Linked DNA regions of Parabacteroides timonensis. The protein of the gene in region 2 interacts with the protein of the main gene of each other region in a pairwise test. Links are inferred from orthologs where the notes say so. Each region holds a gene or a part of one and is shown on either strand. Other genes may lie near its edges. The genes, in order: BQ7394_RS09215 and topA.

Region 1 (10,980 bases), on a different replicon or contig from region 2:
CCAACAAAGATGCATTCTGTATCACTACATATGGGATATGCAAATATGTTAGGTGGGACAGCCGGTTTGACAAATTCAGCACATAGTTATGAGCGCGATCTCTGTTCGGGGATCTCCTGGGATGCACAATACTATTTACATCCTTTCAAATGGATCGGCTTCGGTTTTCTTTATTCCGGATATAGTTCGAAAGGCTCTTTAGAATATAGTTCCGATCATGTATATACACATTATATCGCACCGCAGTTTGCCTTCTATTGTTTAAGTAGCGAACGGATGAATGTACGCCTGAATCTAGGTACCGGTTACCTGCGTTATAAAAATAACAGTATGGTATACGAAAAAGAGCGTCGTGTATCCGGGGGACGTATTGCGGGGAATATCGGGGCTAATGCAGAATATATGCTAACGCCTCGCTGGGGTATTTCGGCTGATATACAGTATGTATTTACTAATCTAAGGAAAGTAGATTCCAGATATCATGGAGAGACAATCCAGGTCAAGTTCCCGTCGGAAGACCGTCTGAAAGTCTCCAGACTAAACATATCGTTGGGTCTCGGATATCATTTCTAATTATAAGCAACTATTAAATTCGTCACATCATGAAAAAATATATATTCCTTTTATGCTTTCTGTCCTTTCTTTTCTCCTGCACAGAAGATGAGACGGTGGATGTCACCGTGATGCCGGAAGAGACAACTACCGGTGCCGAAACTTTCGGATGTCTGGTCGACGGCTGGTTATACGTCGGCGGCAGATATAGCACCTTCAATGGCCCCTCTATTAATTTCGATTATATATCCTATGATGAAACCATGCATGTCAACGTATGGGTAAAGCCAGACCTGGCCATCAGCTTCTGCATAGAAAACCCGGTCGAGAACCAGGAGATTCCTTACACTTCATTCTCATGGGGAAATGAAAAGCTACCGGACGGAAAGGTCTTTATTACCCGATACGACAGCAACTCCCAGATCATCAGCGGACGCTTTGAAGGCGAGCGTGTGACGTTCGGGCGTTTCGATGTACATTATAATGAATAACTATACAACATTCTTCGGCAACACCTTCTTCAAAATCAGATAACCACAGAGACCGGAGATGAATGAGCCGGCAAAAACGCCGAGTTTTGCCTGATTCAATAAATCGATCCCGGCATCGCCCATACCAATAAAGGAGAGGTTAGCGATAAATAGCGCTACTGTAAATCCGATACCACCCAGCATGGATACACCGAATAAATTCATACGGGTCATTCCTGTCGGTAAAGAGCCCATATTCGTACGGGCAAAAAGATAGGTGAAAGAGAAAATCCCCAGTGTCTTTCCGATAAACAGACCGGCAACAACAGCCAACGGAACATTCACCAACGATGCCGGCTGGATATCACCAAACGTGACACCCGCATTGACAAACGCAAACAACGGAAGGATCAGGTAGTTTACCAACGGATGCAGTTTGTCGGCAATACTCTGCAACGGACTGATCGTCCTATCAGCCAGCGAGTGTATATTATTCAGAACCTGTATCTGTGTCGGTGTCAGTACCGCCGCTTTCTTGGATTGGCGAACCTCCGTATAATCCAGCATATTCAGATAGCCGGTCATATCGCAGGTGAAGTCGTTCAGGTTGATCTTCGGACGGGCAGGGACGGTGAATGCCACCAATACACCGGCTATCGTCGGATGAATACCCGATTCAAGGAACAATACCCAGACGAAGAAACCGACAATATAATAAAACAGGTTATTATTTATCCGCATCTTCCCTCCTACATATAATAATGCAAGCAAAGCCAGCGATATCAACAACGGCTGATAGGCAATATCCCCGCTATAAAACAAAGCAATAATAATTATACCGCCAATATCATCGACAACCGCCAGCGCCGTCAGGAAAATCCGCATCCCCAGAGGCACCCGTTTACCCAACAGTCCCAAAACGGCCAGGGCAAAAGCAATATCGGTAGCCATCGGAATAGCAGCACCACGTATTTCCGGAGAAGTGTTACAAACTAGGATATAGAAAAGAACCGGTACGATCATACCGCCGCAAGCAGCTATGACCGGAAGGATCGCCTTACGCATCGAACTAAGTTCACCTATCAAGACCTCCTGCTTGATCTCCAATCCGATCACGAAAAAGAAGACAGCCATCAGGGCATCATTCACAAAGGCCAGCATCGGCATAGGTTCCCCGTGGTGAGAAAACATTCCGAATTTACCGACCTGAAGATCGATGGGATAAGACAAGATATGATGATAAGCGTGCGCCCAGGGAGAATTTGCCAATATCATAGCCAGTATAGTGGCCATAAACAATAGAAAACTGGCACTCGATTTTTGTGTAGCGAATCGGCGCAATGGTTTCAGGATAACATTAATAGTACGATCCATTCTGTGTTCAAGGTTTGCGGAGACAGCTTGCTGCCCTGTCTCCGTTTATTATTCTAACTCTTATTCTTTTTGTTGCTTCTCTGCCATTTCGAGCTGATAGGCGCTACGGGTAAGTTTCTCCACCCAGACTACAAATATACCAGTTAAAATTAAATTAAACACAATAGTAAGCACAGAAATCATCAGGGCCGGCCCACCAAGATTATAGCCGAGGGCAATAAAAATGATCCCCGCTCCTACTTCTCCACGGGTGAACATTCCGATCGACAGTGCCAAACGTTCACGTTTACGTCTGTCGCGGTAAAAGAACAACGGGAATAACTTTCCGATATTCGACAGGAAAGAAACGATAAGAACATGCAACAGGATCATCGGCCACGACATCATGGGTTGTGCTCCGGTGATCGTTGCCGCTTCAGCCGATTGTTTCGCAAAGTCGATACCGAAGAACACCGGCATACTGACCCCCACCAGGAACATGAACAGGAAAGAGATGGCCGTAGCCACATTATGCTCGACCTTTGTATCGATATGCTTATGTTTCATAATCATACCCAGTACGAATGCCGGCAGCAGCACTTCGATATGAATACTGGCCTCTTCACCATAGAAATGTTTCGATATCAGATAAACACCCTGGGTAATGGCCAGCGTTATAACCGCATAAAGCAGGATCGCTTTCCAGTCCTGACGCATATTATAGGCACCCATCTTCTTCCATCCGAGCATAAGCAATACCATCACAATCAGGATGATGACTCCCAATTGCCAGCGTAACCCCACCATCATGATCTGAAGCGGGATCATCAATAAAATAGTGTCGAGGTCGTCGAAGATAGCCAGCACCTGTACTTTTTTATAGACCCAGGAGGCCTTTAATCCGGCAGCAGCAAGCATGGTAAATAAGATACCCGCCGATGTAGGCGCGGCAAAACGACTTAACAGCAGGTTTTCTTTCCAGGCTTCGCCACTCGACCAGTAGATATCGGGAAGCAAGACGAACATATAATACAATGCAACAAATATCCAGGGAAAAGCAGCGGTAGCCATTGCTATAAAGTAATCCTCCGTGTAAGATCTCCACCGGGTTTTGTCCATTTCAAACTCCCGGCCAACATTTATCATAATAAAGGCCAGGCACACATACAATAGTGTATTGGATACTGTCTTCACCATCGAATAACTCTCTCCTACCATCGTAGGAAGAAACTGCGACACGACCAGACCAATCACTAAGAAAAAAGAAAATAAAAGAATCTTCTTCATTATTCTATCAGCTATTTTTGTTTAGATTTCGAGAGAACAAAATTAAGAAAATCCTCTCAAATCGAAAATAGCCGATAACCCATGTTTCAGATTATTAATAATTTACTTGAGATATGCCGACTCCACTTTCAGTAATCGATTCTTTAACCGTTCTGCTTCTCCCTTTCGGATACGGAGGGTCATTTCGCAGTCCATTTCGAACTTCTGCGATACAATCATAGGATTATCCTCTTTCACTATCCGCATAATTCCGTTCAGATAAGGGTATTCGAAAGCGACAGTGATATCTTCATCCACCGTGCGTTCTTCGATCTTGGCTGCGGCAATCGCCTCGGCTGCTGCTGTACGGTAAGCGACGATCAGACCGCTGGTACCTAGCTCTATTCCTCCGAAATAACGAATGACAACAATCAAGATATCGGTTAACTCGTTGGAATTGATCTGCCCCAGTATTGGTTTACCTGCCGTGGAGGATGGTTCGCCGTCATCGTTCGCACGAAAAGTCTGGCGATCGGGTCCCAGCATATAAGCCCAACAGACGTGGCGGGCGTCGTAATATTGTTTACGGTATTTATCCAGTTGCTCCTTCACCTCTTCGACCGTACGCACGGGGATGGCATACGAGATAAAGCGGCTACGCTTCTCTGTGTAATAGCCCTCTGCTACTTGCTGAATAGTTCTGTAACTGTCGTCTGCCATCGATCAATCCGGAATATGGGTTTGCTGTTCTTCCCGGAAGGCCCGGAAGTCTTTCATTATCTCTTCGATCTCTTCTATGAAGTAAGGATCTTTAACTTTTTTCTTCACCTCAGCGTAATATGTTTCAATCGCCGCCAAAGCACATATATCTTGTCCGCGCAGCAGGAAGTAAGGTTCTTCCTTCTCTACGCATTGCTTGATCATTTGGATAGGATTCTTCATATATCTGTCTTTACTTAGTTACTATTCTGTCTTAGTTATGCCGGCAAACCGGGATAGGCATGTCATATTCCCAGCTTGCCTGTGCCAGGTTATCGTTTCAACTCCTCTTTCAGGAACGGAGCCGTATAACTCTTGTTTTTCTTCTTGATCATTTCCTCGGGAGTGCCGGTGAATAAGACCTGGCCACCTTTGCGTCCGCCTTCGGGCCCCATGTCGATCAGATAGTCGGCACATTTGATCACGTCGAGGTTATGCTCGATCACGATGATGGTGTTACCTTTTTCCACCAGCTTGTTCAGGACACCCAATAGGACACGGATATCTTCAAAGTGAAGACCGGTAGTCGGTTCATCCAATACATATAAAGTATTGCCGGTATCCTTTTTGGCCAGTTCGGTAGCCAGTTTTACACGCTGGCTTTCCCCTCCGGATAAGGTGGTGGAAGGCTGACCCAGTTTGATATAGCCCAACCCTACATCCTGCAGGACTTTTATCTTGGAGAGGATGGTCGGGATATTCTCGAAGAACTCCACAGCCATATTGATCGTCATATCCAACACATCGGCTATGGATTTACCACGGAAGCGGACTTCGAGTGTTTCACGGTTATATCGCTTGCCATGACAGTCTTCGCAAGGAACCAATACATCCGGCAGGAAGTTCATTTCGATGGTCTTGTAGCCGTTACCCTTGCAGGTTTCGCAACGACCACCGGATACATTAAACGAAAAACGTCCGGGTTTGTACCCTCTGACTTTCGACTCGGGAAGATCGACGAAAAGGTTACGGATATCGGAAAAGACACCGGTATAAGTAGCCGGATTGCTTCGTGGCGAACGGCCGATAGGCGACTGGTCGACATTGACGATCTTATCTACATTATCGATACCTTCGATCGACTTGTAAGGCAACGGATCTTCCAGCGAACGATAGAAATGCTGGCTCAGGATCGGTTGCAGGGTGCGGTTGATCAAGGTAGATTTTCCACTACCGGATACACCGGTCACACAGATTAGCGTTCCGAGCGGGAAAGTCACATTGACATTCTTCAGATTATTGCCGCTGGCCCCCTTTATCGTAATGAACTTACCGTTTCCCTGCCGGCGTTCGGCAGGAACAGCTATCTCAGTCTCCCCGTTCAGGTATGCAGAAGTCAGTGTATTTACTTTCAGCATATCCTGGGGTGTTCCTTCGTAAACTACTTCGCCACCCAAGCGACCGGCTTTCGGCCCCATGTCGACCACATAGTCGGCATTCAGCATCATATCTTTATCGTGTTCCACCACAACGACCGAGTTGCCGGTATCACGAAGTTCTTTCAGTGAATTGATCAGACGCACATTATCCCGCTGATGCAGGCCGATACTCGGTTCATCCAGGATATAAAGTACATTCACCAGCTGACTACCGATCTGAGTCGCCAGACGGATACGCTGGCTCTCTCCGCCGGAAAGGCTTGCCGACGCACGGTTCAAGGAAAGATAATCCAGTCCCACATCCAACAGGAATTTCAGACGCGAACGGATCTCTTTCAATATCTCGGTGGCGATCTGCAGTTGTTTCTGGTCGAGCTTCTCTTCCACCCCGTCGAGCCATTCGTAAAGTTCGGCAATATCCATAGCAGACAGTTCCGCAATATTCTTTCCGGCAATCCGGTAATGCAAGGCTTCTTTATTCAGCCGCTGACCGCTACATTCGGGACAGGTGGTCATCTTGATAAACTGTCCGGCCCATTTCTGGGCAGAGGCGGAAGCTTCGCTGTCCTGCTGCATCAGGATATATTTGGCAACCCCTTCGTAAGACAGGAAATAGTTGGAAGTACCCAGCGACTCGTTCTTGATTTGCAGGCGCTCGTCCGTACCGTTCATGATCTCGTCCATGGCCTCTTCCGGAACATCCTTGATCGGGGTTTTGATAGTTACCCCATGCTTTTCGCACAAGGCTTCGATCTGCCAGAATATCAATGAATTCTTATATTTTCCGAGAGCAACGATACCACCATTATAGATACTGAGAGAAGGATCAGGCACGATCTTTTCCATATCCAGCAGGTTGACCTGCCCCAGTCCCTTACACTTCGGGCAAGCTCCCTGGGGGGAGTTGAAAGAAAAGTTGTGGGGAGCCGGTTCGCTGTATGACAATCCGGTTGCAGGGTCCATCAACTGGCGACTGTAATGGCGCACCTCGTCCGTATCGGCATCGAGGATCAATACCAGTCCATCCCCCTGCTTCATGGCAATACGCAGGCTTTCCTTCAACCGGCGTTCGTCGGAAGAGGATACGATCATTTTATCGATCACCACTTCGATACTGTGCATCTTATAACGGTCGAGTTTCATCCCGTGGAAGATCTCTTTCAGTTCACCGTCTACGCGAACATTCAGATAACCTTTCTTACGAACCTGCTCGAACAGTTCTTTATAATGTCCTTTACGGTTACGCACCAACGGGGCTAACAGATAAGTTTTCTTTCCGCTATAATGCTCCAGGATCAGTTCGAGTATCTTTTCCTCTGTATATTTAACCATCTTCTCACCGCTCAGGTACGAGTAAGCCTCTCCCGCACGGGCATAAAGCAGACGGAAAAAGTCGTACACCTCGGTAGTCGTACCGACTGTCGAGCGGGGATTCTTGTTGGTCGTTTTCTGTTCGATGGAGATAACCGGGCTCAGTCCTGTGATCTTGTCTACATCCGGACGTTCCATATTCCCAAGGAAATTACGGGCATAAGCGGAGAATGTCTCCACGTAACGGCGTTGTCCTTCCGCAAAGATCGTGTCGAAAGCCAATGACGACTTCCCGCTACCGCTCATCCCTGTGATGACGGTGAGTTTGTTACGGGGTATCTCTACATCTATATTCTTCAGATTGTGAACACGGGCGCCTAAAACGGAAATACGTCCGCCCTCCAATGCATTCTTATCGTTCATACTTTTTTACTGTCGGCGTTTTATCTTACCACCCAACCCGAATGATGGACATAGGTGTTGGGAGTTTTGTAATACATCTCGTTTTGTTTGGGGATCTGAAGCGTATAGGTCTTACCCAGTGTCAGCAACTTACGGTCGCGCAACCAGGGGTTGAAACGTTTCAGGTCTGCATAAGTGATCCCGTTCTTCTGTGCAAAGTCTGACAAGTCCTGGATATCGGCCGACACCGTTACATCTTCACATTCTATCGGCTTATACAGGTCTTCGGCACGAAGCACGAAACCATATTTGTAGGGGTTCTCAAATATCTGTTTGATAGCCATGATACGGTAAACGTAGCGGCTTGTTTCTTCCACCAGCCAGAGGTCGAACGTACTGTCGGCCGTCTGCTTGGTCAGTTCGCCGGAGATACGTCCCATACCGGCGTTGTAGGAGGCGGCAACATTGGGCCAGTCTCCGTATTTAGCATAGGCAGCCTTCAAGTATTTACAGGCTGCTTCGGTTGCTTTGGCTACATGACAACGTTCATCGACCGTGGGCGTAACCGTCAGGCCATATTGCTTACCCGTTCCTTCCAGGAACTGCCACATTCCGACTGCACGTGCCGGGGACGACACACGGGGGTCGAGGTGACTTTCTATCACTGCCAGGTATTTAAAGTCGTCAGGGATACCATTCGCCTTCAATATCGGTTCGATAACCGGAAAGTAACGGTTGGCACGCTTGATCAGCAACATGGTAGTAGAATGGAAATAGGTAAAACTACTCAACTCGCGATCGAACCCTTCACGCATATTGTAGCGGGTCAGGTCTATCGGTTCTCCACAAAAATCCAAAGACGCAGGGATATCCGGTGAAGCCGTCATCGCCATAACGACAGGCTTTCCTTCCAATACTTTTTCTGAATCACTTGAACTGATTGACAGGCAGGCCGTCAGGCAAAGCAAGCCACCTGCCAAAAAACTAAATATACTATTCTTCGATAATTTCATCATCTATTCTCTTTGATCTAAGAATGTTAATTGAACCTTTTTTCTTTAATCGTTTACCGTCCGAGCCGGTAGCTTCTATCACATAAAAATAAACACCGGGAGCCACATACTTCCCTCCTTTCTTACCATCCCAACCTTGCGACGGGTCTGTCCAATGATAGATTTCTGCCCCCCACCGATTGAATATCCAGCATTTGAAACTGTTTAGGGAGCGATAAGCTACCCTGAACTCGTCGTTTATACCGGGAGTCGTTCCGGGAGAGAATGCGTTAGGGACTTCGAGATAAGTGTCTGAGATATTTATGGTAACTTCAGGCAGAATATTCGTACATTGCAACGTTCGGTCTGATACCTCTAAAGAAACAATATAAGTACCATTCTGGTTGAAGGTATAATTGATATCTTCTCTATTTCCGTTCTGCTCCAATAGCTTTGTATTCTCCGTACCCTCATTCTTCTGGAAGATAGACCACTTGAATACAGCAGCTACGGGAATATTGGCTATTGCTGTAAAATTAAACTCGACAGGGGCCGACAGACTATCTCCTTTCACTACCATATTGGGGATATCGCTTGCGTAGGACAAGGTATCAATTTTCATTACAGCCTCTACCGCTACGGCTTGATAGACATCAGTCGTTATCACCTTCTCCACTCCGAAATGACGGGCAAAGAGGTCGCCTTTCAAAGTGACGTCCGTATCACAAAGCGGAGGATCAAGTACTTTTTCGAAAGGATTAATAACTGTATCGACTGTCACCGTGGTATAAATGCCATCCTCTCCCATCTGCTTCATCGTCTGATAGATTATATCAAACTCCCGATTCAATATTTTGGAAGAGCCCAATGGTGTGTAATATTTCATATCCTTCATATCCACACTTCCCCCCAAAGCCATATAATCACAATTACTTCTTTCTGTATCTACATATAGATTGGTGACATCAAAAGCATATTTACTATAATCGATAATCCAGACATAAGCTTCAGAAAGGCCACTTTCTTCTACAAAATAACCATAACCTTCTTCCAGATTACTAATAACGGAAGTTGTCCCATTCTGAACCGAAGCAATCTTCTCTGCTTCCAGTTTTTTCGTTTTATACCTGTACCATTGATGAGAAGTAGAAGCAGACGTATAACTAATCTCGACATTATCCATACCATATACAAGATATACTTCCAAACGCTGGTTCTTGTTTTGAGAATCATCCGCATCAACCAGCAGAGGTGTCCCTTGCCCCCCTGTCACCGTATATTTTTGAGCATGTGCTGCAAGTACCAACAACAGAAAACAGAGTGTCCCGACCACTCTTCGTAAACAATTCCTTTGCATATATTATAACCTAATTAGCTTCCAAAATTAGTATTTTATACGGACATACACTATCTTTGCGGTAAATATTCCAATCAGCAAATGAATAAGATTAGTATATACGTATTGACATTATGCCTGAGTTTTGCCTGTATTTCTTTGCATTCACAAAACAACAGAGCACGGATTATTACTACTAACGAACTAAATGATAATATATTTTATCATACCATAGAGCGGGGACAGACCGTTTATTCCATCGCTACTATGTACGGAGTGACGGTAGATGATATTTATCGTCTGAACCCCGAAAGCCGCGAGTCGATCAAGGCCGGCGCCACTTTAAAGATCCCACAACGGGATGCCGGTTCCGCCTCACTGGAAAAGACAGAAGAAAACTTCTTATATCATACGATCCAACCGAAGGAAACGCTTTACTCATTGTCTATCCGGTATGCTGTACCCGGTCCGGACATCATCGAAGCAAACCCGGGGTTGTCGACATCCACTTTTACGATTGGCAAAACCATCCGTATCCCGGCTACTCCTATCGAGTCTTTACCTACCAAAGAGGTAAAGACCGTCACCAAGGAGATCGAATATACGATCGAGAAGAAAGAAACCATGTATCGTATCTGCCGTAAGTTCAACATTTCGAGTGCAGAACTCATCAAGCGGAACCCGAAACTGAAAGACGGTGTAAAAGCCGGCATGGTTATCAAAATACCGGTGGAGGCAAAAGATGTCGTTACCGAAACCGCTCCGGTCATGCATGAAAGGGACGTGAATGCCCTGCTTACCGCTCCCAAAGAGATCAAACGGGTAAATATGATCAAGGTAGCCCTATTGTTGCCGTTTATGACAAACGAGAAGACACCTTCGGCCAATACCCTGCGTTTCATCGAGTATTACGAAGGAATGTTGCTCGCAGTAGACAGTCTTCGCAACAGCGGAGGTTCGATCGAACTATCCGTATTCGACACAGGCAGCGGTACAAAGAAGCTGAAAGAGGTGCTGAAAGACGATGCTTTGAAAGAAGCCAACCTGATCATTGGAGCCGTGTACAACGACCAGATCGGTCCGGTTGCCGAATTTGCAGAGAAGAACAATATCAAATACGTCATTCCGTTCACATCCAAGAACGACGACGTATTATCCAA
Region 2 (11,010 bases):
ACGAAGCCGGTACAAGGAATATGATAAGCAAGAACAACTGTTTGATATTTCCGAACATATTTTTTTGTTTATTCTTTTAGCTATGACACCCCGAAGGCTGACTACTTAAAAAACGGAAAGAACCAGGCAGGTAATCCCCTACCTGGTTACTTTATTTGAGAGTTTTATTAGATATCAAAATCTGTAGTCCAGAAAATCCATGGACCTACCTCTATTTCGAAATCCAGATAAGCACTATCCTGGTCAATATCTTCTTCCGGATCTGGATCTTCAGGACCACCACCAGGATACCATGGCGTACCTTTACCTCTGACATTCTTCAGAGTCAAGTTATACCAGTTATTACGGGCTACACCGTATTTACCAAAAGCCATATTAGGAAGTTCTGAATTATCATGCCGAATCTCGTAGTAGTAATAATTAAGACTACCTTGATACCACCAAAGACAATCGTCTATTTTGGTAATTTCACCACCATCCTCAATATCTACCAGCTGCTCTTTAGTGAGTGCACTAAGATCAGAAGTACTGATAGCATTATTTGCCTTATTTACCTCTACCAAAAATTTATCAGTTGCCGCAATAAGTAAATCACCCATAGCTGACTGCGCTACTTTAGCAGCATCATAAGCTGTTTTTAGAGACGCAAGGTCATAAGCTTGACCATTATAATAGAACCAATCGTCTCCCAAAGTAAAATCTTTAGGACAGTACTTTCCTTTAATAACTACACGTGTAGCTGCTCCAAATTTTTGTGCATCCGCAGCCATCGTATTCTCAATACAATAATCCGCTTTAGTACTCCCCTTCCATAGTGCATCAACCGGAACAGGATCTGAATCAGAAACTTTGTTTAAAATAATTCCTGTTTCCTGATCAGGTAAACTGTAGTTAGGATCTTCTGTATAGAAGTTCTGACCATCATAAAAAGTTCCCGTATGACCGCCGGTTATATCACTCTTCTTAGCATAAGGGAAAAATGTACTGTTACGATAATCAAGTATCCACTTTCCAAACTCAAACTCTGCACCCGATGGGTGCACCGTAATATTTTCTTTAACAGCATTTACAACCATTTTAGACGCTAGGCGTTCAATTTTAAGGGTTGCTTTATTCCCAGGGGCACTCGCCGCAGCTTTAGCTTCTGCGTCTGTTTTATATGTACCCTGAGGATCAACCTTTATAACATTAGTGGTTACATCAAGCAAACCATCATCCGGCCATCCCGATTCATAGGTACCTACATTAATCATCGTAAAGTATTGACCAATGCCAGTAGTAGGGTTCACTGATGCCATGATCTCTCCGACAAGAGCATCAGGAGTCTGACTGCTGGTAAGAGCATCTAAAACAATTGCTTCATTGAAATCATTATAAGTCGTTGTTGAACCTAAGGAAGCGAGTCTACCTTCCATTTTAGTTCCCGGATTAGCAACTACAAGCAAAAATTTGGTGTCTGGATTTACTTTAAGAGCTTCAGTTGTGTTTTCACCAGAAAGTCTAGTATAATAATTCGTTGCATTAGCATGTTTGATTAATTTCTTGGTTACATCAAACGTCAATACATAGAACTCTCTAATATCACCTTCTTCTTTCTCAGCAGGTTTCTCTATTGAAGCACGTGACTTTAGATCTGGATACGTTACATTTAACGACATATAAGCCGTCCCCGAAGGATCCGTGCCAGTATCAGGCCCTTCTCCTTCAACGTTGTCTGAACAACTTGCCATTGTGGCTATAGCCAGTAATACGGCAAAAATAGATTTGATTCTCATTCTGAATAAATTTTAATTATGATTGTTAGATAAATTTTAATTATAACTATGATAATAAAGAAGTTTAGCATCTACTATACCCGATATTTCTTTTATACTGAGTAAATGAAAAGTTATTTAAAAAAGTAAACAACCGAAAGTGCAAGTTTCGTCACACCAAAATAATCTCTGTCTTTTTGAATTTTGTCGCCACATGCTGTACATGGATATTTATCCTGGTTCAGATGGGCCCAACCGACCCCTACCACCGCTTCCATGCTCCAACGGTTACTCAACAACCACTGATAACCATACGAAAGCCCGGCTCCGTAAAGAGTTCCCTGGTAACGGCTCTTTTCCATATTGTCACTCAGGAATTTTATTCCACCTACATTGTAGTCTCCGTAGTGTCCATGAATTCCCAGAAAATGTCCCACGAATTTCTCACAAGTCCAATACCGTAATTCAGGTTGTACCAGCCAATGACGCAGACGCATAGCATCGCTATCATCTCCAAATTTCCAAGGATTATAGTTTGCGGAAACGTCCAACGTCCATTTTTTACTCAAGCCCAATTCAACTCCCAGGTTCATGGTGGTAGTCAAATCATAGAGCAAGTTAGACTTTACAGCCACTTTTTGGCTGAAAGCACTTGTCACCGTAAATATCAGGAAAATGAAAAGTAAAAAAACGGTCCTCATGCAATCCCAATTAATGAGCCAATATTAAAACTTCGCATCTTCATGTCTGACGTATTAAGCCCAGTCGTTACTATTAAAATATTAACCATCCAATTCTCAATTATAAAATTCATAAAATACTATTCCTACAGTTTTCATAACCTTTTGTTATCCCAAATGAAGTTATGTTATAATCCCAGTGTCGTCAGGCTCTTACTCTACGAAATCAACCGAATCTAAAGTTATATTCCATTACTTACAACCCAAGCCCAATTTGGTGTAACTTAAAGTCTATAATTTATCCCAAAAACACTCTTTTTATAATATCACAAAGATCGATAATGTCAAATAAATCATTGCGCCATGACTGTTTCTGATATCATACGCACACGACACGGCGTGCTACCCATTTCACAACAAAGCCTGTTGGCTTTTTCGTTTTTCGAAACTCCCTGCTTGCTTACCTTTTTTACACATACTATCCGAACACAAAACAAAATCCCGTCTGCAAAAACACAAATAAACCCCAGCAAAAAAGAATATAGTAAAGCCCATGCTAACTGTTAATTCAAAACAGCTATACGAAGGTTTTTAGAAAATAATCATGTACCTTTGCACACAAAATAAAATCCGATATATAAGAAGTAAGAATATGGTTATTGAACAGCAGATCACCGGTGCAATCATTGCCGGCATAAAAGAACTGTACGGAGCAGATGTTGCAGCCGGTCAGATACAGTTGCAAAAGACAAAGAAAGAGTTTAAAGGACATCTTACCCTGGTTGTGTTCCCTTTCCTTCGCGCATCGAAGAAATCACCGGAACAGACTGCACAGGAAATCGGCGAATACCTGCAGAAAAATGAACCGGCCGTATCTGAATTCAATGTGATCAAAGGTTTCCTGAACCTGACAGTTGCCGGTCCTTACTGGATTGATCTGTTGAATACGGTCAACGTACAACCATCCTACGGGATCATTCCTGTCACAGATCAATCCCCTCTGGTGATGATCGAATATTCTTCCCCCAATACAAACAAACCTTTGCATTTAGGACACGTACGTAACAACCTGCTTGGTTACAGTTTGTCTGAAATCATGAAGGCCAACGGAAACAAAGTGGTTAAAACCAATATCGTAAACGACCGCGGTATCCATATTTGTAAATCGATGCTTGCCTGGCAGAAATGGGGTAACGGCGTTACACCCGAATCATCCGGCAAAAAAGGGGATCACCTGATCGGCGATTTCTATGTACTGTTCGACAAACACTACAAACAGGAATTAAAAGAGTTGGAAGCTAAAGGTCTGACAAAAGAAGAAGCAGAAGCCCAGTCTTCACTCATGGCCGAAGCCCGCGAAATGCTTCGCAAATGGGAAGCCGGAGATACAGAAGTTCGTGCTTTGTGGGAAAAGATGAACAACTGGGTATATGCCGGTTTCGATGAAACCTACAAGATGATGGGCGTAGACTTCGACAAGATCTATTACGAATCTCAAACCTATCTGGAAGGAAAAGGTAAAGTAATGGAAGGACTTGAAAAAGGGATCTTCTATCGCCGCGAAGACGGTTCTGTATGGGCCGACCTGACCAAAGACGGACTCGATGAGAAACTATTGCTCCGTGCCGATGGTACTTCCGTTTATATGACACAGGACATCGGTACTGCCAAACTGCGTTTTGACGATTACCCGATCAACAAAATGATCTACGTGGTTGGAAATGAACAAAATTACCATTTTCAGGTACTTTCTATCCTGCTCGATAAACTGGGCTTCGAATTCGGGAAAGGTCTGGTACACTTCTCTTACGGTATGGTAGAACTGCCGGAAGGAAAGATGAAGAGTCGTGAAGGTACTGTTGTCGATGCCGATGACCTGATGGAAGAAATGATCAGCACTGCCCACGAAATATCACAGGAATTAGGCAAATTAGACGAAATGACTCCGGAAGAAGCCGCCAATATTTCCCGCGTTGTCGGTTTAGGTTCCCTGAAATACTTCATCCTGAAAGTCGATCCGCGTAAAAATATGACCTTCAATCCGAAGGAATCGATCGACTTTAACGGTAACACCGGCCCATTCATCCAGTATACCTATGCCCGTATCTGTTCTGTTTTGCGTAAAGCGGCCGAACAAGGCATTGTCTTACCGGAACAATTACCGGCAAATACGCCTATATCAGAAAAAGAAGAAGGGTTGATCCAAATGATCGCAGACTATGCAGTAACAGTAAAAGAAGCCGGCAAAGAATACAGCCCGGCATACATTGCTAACTATATCTACGACCTGGTAAAAGAGTATAACCAATTCTACCACGACTTCTCCATCCTTCGCGAAGAGAATGCCGAGATCAAACAATTCCGTCTGGTATTATCTGCCAACGTCGCTAAAATAGTAAAATCCGGTATGTCGTTACTGGGTATCGAAGTTCCGGAAAGAATGTAAGAACAGAAATATCACTCATAAAAAAGGATCCTGCTGATTAACTCAACAGGATCCTTTTTTCTTATGTCTTTCTGATCTCTACCGATCAGGCCTTTTTCTTTGTAGTCCGTTTTTTCGTTGTCGCAGGTTTTTCTGCCGCCTCGGCAATGATCTTCATGCAATCTTCCAACGTCAGCTTTTCAGGATTAGTAACCGTCTTCGGAATACGGTAATTTGCCTTCTTATAAGTTATATAAGGGCCATAACGACCGTTCAATATTTCCAGATCAGGATCTTCATCGAACTTCTTCAGATAACGTTGTTCGTCTTTCTTACGTTTCTCATCGATCAATTCGATAGCCTCTTCTACTGTAATAGAAAGAGGATTCAGATCTTTCGGGATAGAGATAAATTTCCCGTCATGACGGATAAAAGGTCCGAAACGTCCTACTGCTGCAACCATTTCTTTTCCTTCATATTCGCCGATCGTACGAGGTAGGTCGAATAGCTTCAACGCTTCTTCCAACGTGATCGTTTCGATTGACTGACCTTTCATCAAAGTGGCAAACTGAGGCTTCGGAGCTTCTTTATCCTCCGTATGTGCCTGACCGATCTGCACAACCGGACCATAACGGCCGATCTTCACAAAGACAGGATTTCCACTTTTCGGATCGATACCCAACTCACGTTCTCCCACCTTATGGGCCGTTTTTATAGCAGCTGTTTCTTCCACGATCGGATGAAACATTTTATAGAACTTATCTATCGCATTTGTCCAGACCATTTCGCCATCTGCCACGGCATCAAACTCCTTCTCGACACTAGCCGTAAAGTTATAATCCAAAACAGAAGGGAAATATTCCATCAGGAAGTCATTAACTACCGCTCCGATATCCGTAGGCATTAACTTATTACGGTCTGCCCCCACTATCTCCTTCTTATCAGCCTCTTTGATCTTGCCTTTAGCCAACGAGATAACACTATAAGCACGTTCGGTCCCTTCTTTATCCCCTTTTACTACATACTCACGATTCTGGATCGTTTGAATCGTCGGAGCATAAGTAGAAGGACGTCCGATACCCAGTTCTTCCAAACGACGAACAAGGCTGGCTTCCGTATAACGCGGTGGACGTTGTGTAAAACGTTCCGTTGCCACGATATCATTCAAAGTCAAAACTTCATGCAATTTAACAGGAGGTAATAAACCATTCTCCTTATCCTGTTCTTTTTCATTATCATCATCGTAGCTTTCGCGATACACCTGAAGGAAACCATCAAAGGTGATCACTTCACCTACAGCCACAAATTTTTCTTTCTTATCATCGATACAAACAGAGATCGTTGTACGTTCCAGCTCAGCATCTGCCATCTGGGAAGCGATCGTCCGTTTACGAATCAATTCATATAATTTCTTTTCCTGCGCAGAGCCACTGATCTCTACATTACTTATATAAGTAGGACGGATAGCCTCGTGCGCTTCCTGTGCACCTTTACTTTTTGTATGGTACTGGCGGAACTTATGATACTTTTCTCCGTAAGTTTCCAGAATAGCTTCCTTAGCTGTTCCCAATGCCAGATCACTCAGGTTCACCGAGTCGGTACGCATATAGGTAATCAACCCGGACTCATACAGACGCTGAGCGATCATCATGGTCTGCGATACGGAATACCCCAATTTACGAGCCGCTTCCTGCTGCAGGGTAGATGTTGTAAAAGGAGGTGCCGGCGATTTTTTTACCGGTTTTTTTGTGATCTCATCGATAGTGAAAGAAGCAGTCTTGCAGGATTCCAGGAATTCCATAACATCCTTCTTATCCTTCAGACGTTTGTTTAATTCCGCTTTCAGGATAGTCGTTCCATCGGGAAGAGTGAAATTAGCAATGACACGATAAGCTGCCTCCGAAACGAAATCGTTGATCTCACGTTCGCGTTCAACAATAAGACGGACAGCTACCGACTGCACACGTCCGGCAGACAAAGCTGGTTTTACCTTTCTCCACAGGATAGGAGAAAGCTCGAAACCCACAATACGATCCAATACACGGCGAGCCTGCTGCGCATTCACCAGGTTGATATTGATATCACGCGGTGTTTCGATAGCATGCAAAATTGCATTCTTGGTAATTTCATGGAAAACAATACGTTTCGTATTTTCCGGCTTCAATCCCAAAACTTCATACAGATGCCAGGATATAGCTTCTCCTTCGCGGTCCTCATCGGATGCGAGCCATACCTGTTCGGCTGTCTTAGCTTCGGATTTCAATTCGGATACCAGCTTCTTCTTATCAGCCGGAATCACGTACTGCGGAGCATAATCGTGCTCGACATCAATACTAAAATCTTTTGTCTTCAAATCGCGGATGTGCCCGTAACTCGACATAACCTTAAAATCTTTCCCGAGGAACTTTTCGATGGTTTTTGCCTTGGCGGGTGACTCCACTATTACCAGATTCTTTTGCATAATCACTTTTCACTTTTTAGAAATCGAGTGCAAACATACATAAATAATTAACGTAACCGTACATCAGTAACAAAAAAACAGTTTTTTAAACCGTGATTATTATGTATATAACCTCTTCAGAATTATCTTTGTCTACAAAATATCGCATTATTTCAATATGGAAACAATCAGACAACTTATCAACGATAATAAAACAGACGAAGCATTGCGTTTGTTGGATGAATACATTAAAAAAAACGCTTCAGACGATGAAGCGTTTTACCTGCGAGGAAATGTATATCGCAAAATGGGGGATATACGCCAGGCACTAAACAACTATCTGTCAGCTATCGAGCTCAACCCTGACAGTCCAGCACAAACAGCATATAATGCCCAGATTAAAATATTAGATTTTTATAATAAAGATATGTATAATCACTGAAGTTGCTTACGCAACTCATTCAGTACCTGAATATCTTTCTCCCGGATCTTTCCATCACGAGCTGGTGGAAAGTTCAGGATAAGGATATTATCATTCTTCGTACACTGACGGTATAACCGGGCAAGTTCATCTACCGGTTTATACTTTTGGCCGGTCGTATTATAAAACCAGCGTTCGCTGATACAGATAGTAGACTCCCAGGGCATATAATACGCTTTTCCATCGTGTGAAAAGATTTTCGGTCCCACAAAGAGTAAGACAAGGATAAGAGTAGGAAAGTTACAAAAGTCTGTTTTATGGTAATAAAATTTATACCACAAAAATAATTATTCTTTCAGAGCCGAATTATCCAAATTTCGTTTTAAAGTTTGCATAATCCGGCTTTAAATCTATCAGAAGCGCCAGCCTACATTGAACTGAAGTACCCCATTACGAGATTTTTCATCAACTGTTGCTCCTATAAGAGAAGACATCTTATCTTTATTGATCGTATTAGCCAAACCTATATTATAATTCAGGGAAACAAGGAATCCCATAGGCGACTGGTAACCGGCACCGATAACAATAGCAAAATCGACAGTTTTAAATAAATCGCTACCTTCACTTGTCGAAACAGATGTACCCGATTGAGATGCTTTTATTTTTGAAGACACCTTAAAGCCCAACTGTGGTCCGGCAAATAAATTGAAGCCCTCATATACATATCCTTTAAACAGAACAGGAATATTCAGATAATCATTCTTTATTTTCATGGTCACACCACTATCTTTGCCTTTCGTTCCCTGCATCGAATAGAAAATCCCCGGTTCGATCGCAAAATGATCAGTCATCATCACTTCACCTGCCACCCCGATATTCAAACCTGGTTTCATACTACCATCAGAGTTTGTCATATTGGCAAAATTCAAACCTATTTTCGGAATAAAATGGAATTCTTGTGCACTTACCTGAAATGCAACGAATAAAAGTAAGAATAATAAGCTCTTTTTCATAACTACAAATTGTTTTAGATATTAAACACAAAATACTATCTCAATAAATTCAAACTATTTCACTCCCACAATGTCTGTCTTTACTCATAAACACAGACCAAAGATAAATACTAAAATGAATAAACAAATATTTTTACTTATTATATTATAGGGTTGTCAATAAATCGCTCCGGGAAAAGTTCTTTCAGATTTATTTCCAGAATCTTATCCCTGTCTTCACTTAGCGTATACACTTTACCTTTTATCAGATATAAATCAAAGGGAAGATGTAACACTGCCAATTTCTTACTGTTAAAATCAATCAGATATTGGGTCTTATTCTGACTGATGATAGAATATCCATCCCCTGTCAGATCCGTAAAAAACAACTCACCAGGCGAATAGGTGCGAATAATATTCATCTGTTCATCAACTTCAAAAACATCATACTGGTCATTATATACGAAACAAGAGGATGAATCAGACGGCATAATCTTACGGAAAGAGACACTATCCGGATTTATCGTATAAAAGAAGTTGCGCAAAAAACCTTGTAACTTACCATTGGCCTTTTCATCCCAGGGAGAGACCTCGATCTCCGTACTATCGGCCAATTGGCAAAAAGACATGCCGTCGTCAAATAATAGATATAATGTATTCCGGTCTTCTTTTATACAGGCATCCTCAATCTTGTCTTTCTTTTTCGTCAGTTGATTCAGGTAGATATTTTTACCGGTATTCTTGTCAAAACAGGCTATGAAAGGCCTTCCGATATTGACCGCCATCATCATCTTTTCGTATGCAGAAGAGCAATCCCGAAAATTTCCGCGGTAACCACAACCATAATTAATCATATACAGTCGGTCATCATAGGTAAACAACTCCGAATTTGAGGTTAATTCCTCAGGCAGAGGGTATCCCCATTTCATTTTCAATTGTTCATCCAAACAAAGCAACTGCGTCCGGTTGGCAAAATACAATAAGGAATCTTCTCTCAAAACGTTTGAGACCAACTCTACAACCGCATTTCCTCCGGTCGGCATTGTAACTACCCCAGTCAGAGCACCGGTCAATATGCCTAAAGCGCCTAATGCAACCGCTCCGGTATAATTAGTTGTCCCAGTCTTCATCGGATAACTCTTCCCTGTCCCATCGTTGATATTCACTAGATGCATCCCGTCGGAAACAATTAGCCTGGTCGAATCATTTATCATCCCATCATAATTCCAACCATATGTATGGGGTACTTCCCGAGTCCATAAAAGTGTTCCGGAGCTTGTATCGTAGCATTCTAGGTTTTTCGAAATTCCATTCTTGTAAGCCCAGATTTTGCTGTTTTGATGATCCAGTACATAAGGAAATATTTTCTTACTCCATTTTTCCTGTCCGGTCTGAATATCCAGGAAAGAACTTTTAATACCTTTCGAATTAAACAAAACGCCTTCAGAAAGTAAAACGCTCTGATCGCTCTGATAATTCATCTTCTTCCTCCACAACTCCGTTCCTTTCTGGAAATCAAAAAGAATCAACTCTCCTTTATTCTTATAAGACCGTTCGTTTTTCGTCAGGTGGGCTATCTCCACCATGAAAAAAGTGGCTGTTGTATCCATCTTATATTTCCGCACCTTGCCATCGAATTCAATACCATGTGCTATCAAATCTTTCCCCTCCATCGTTTGTCCTATCACCACCTCCTTCATATCCTGCCCATGAACGACAGTATAGAACATCAACAAACAAACGAATAAACTGAATGCTTTTTTCATATTGTCATTTCGCATATAAATCTTCAATTCTTAATTAATACCAGCATAAAAAATAAAACCAATCGTACCTATATAAACGTCACCCTATCGAAACTATTGCAAAAGAAATAAAGTTAAGCTCACTTTTTTAAAATATCCCTTCCGGTCATTCGTCACCGATAATAGATAGACTATCCAAGCAATTACAATTTTTATTTACAACAAACCGAATGAACGGAACAAGAAATGAATCAATCGTATGAAGACAATTTTATTATTTATCGCAACTATATTCTTAATGCTTCCCTCCCTATCTGCCCAGCAGGTAACAATGCGGGAAGATTCTACATTTGTTACTTCCTCTTCCTTTTTCCTGGATGAAGTGACTGTTACAGCTAAATCGGTTATAAATAAAGGAGATAAGTTATCGATATTACCTTCTGAAATTCAACGAAAAACGGCTACCGATGGAGTTGAGCTGTTGAATAAAATGCAACTATCCCGTATCATGGTAGACGTAATGTCCGGAGAAATAACTACACCAGGCAATGGA

Evidence for each region.
Region 1: the proteins of topA (region 2) and BQ7394_RS09215 interact in binary tests that used the Escherichia coli proteins (3 or more experiments, as listed by UniProt). The link is inferred for Parabacteroides timonensis from one-to-one orthologs.

What each region holds. Positions count from the first base shown.
Region 1 is NZ_LT669941.1:390,213-401,192, reverse strand. The notes cover bases 2,564-5,513. They hold BQ7394_RS09215 (IMPACT family protein), read right to left. Parts: upstream 4,362-5,513; coding sequence 3,765-4,361; downstream 2,564-3,764. Other genes in these bases: uvrA (excinuclease ABC subunit UvrA), read right to left, coding at 4,673-5,513; BQ7394_RS09210 (hypothetical protein), read right to left, coding at 4,365-4,583; BQ7394_RS09220 (cation:proton antiporter family protein), read right to left, coding at 2,564-3,662. In the rest of the region: BQ7394_RS09235 (outer membrane beta-barrel protein), read left to right, coding at 1-573; BQ7394_RS09230 (Riean_0653 family protein), read left to right, coding at 603-1,043; Na+/H+ antiporter NhaA, read right to left, coding at 1,044-2,396; more of BQ7394_RS09220, read right to left, coding at 2,457-2,563; more of uvrA, read right to left, coding at 5,514-7,513; BQ7394_RS09200 (lytic transglycosylase domain-containing protein), read right to left, coding at 7,534-8,508; BQ7394_RS09195 (T9SS type B sorting domain-containing protein), read right to left, coding at 8,486-9,841; BQ7394_RS09190 (LysM peptidoglycan-binding domain-containing protein), read left to right, coding at 9,923-10,980.
Region 2 is NZ_LT669940.1:557,720-568,729, reverse strand. The notes cover bases 4,644-7,623. They hold topA (type I DNA topoisomerase), read right to left. Parts: upstream 7,321-7,623; coding sequence 4,966-7,320; downstream 4,644-4,965. Other genes in these bases: BQ7394_RS02975 (tetratricopeptide repeat protein), read left to right, coding at 7,478-7,623; argS (arginine--tRNA ligase), read left to right, coding at 4,644-4,880. Outside these bases: BQ7394_RS03000 (FimB/Mfa2 family fimbrial subunit), read right to left, coding at 1-58; BQ7394_RS02995 (Mfa1 family fimbria major subunit), read right to left, coding at 168-1,775; BQ7394_RS02990 (DUF3575 domain-containing protein), read right to left, coding at 1,889-2,455; more of argS, read left to right, coding at 3,087-4,643; more of BQ7394_RS02975, read left to right, coding at 7,624-7,741; BQ7394_RS02970 (alpha-L-fucosidase), read right to left, coding at 7,735-7,989; BQ7394_RS02965 (porin family protein), read right to left, coding at 8,134-8,733; BQ7394_RS02960 (PQQ-binding-like beta-propeller repeat protein), read right to left, coding at 8,874-10,478; BQ7394_RS02955 (TonB-dependent receptor plug domain-containing protein), read left to right, coding at 10,717-11,010. UniProt on the Escherichia coli protein: Releases the supercoiling and torsional tension of DNA, which is introduced during the DNA replication and transcription, by transiently cleaving and rejoining one strand of the DNA duplex.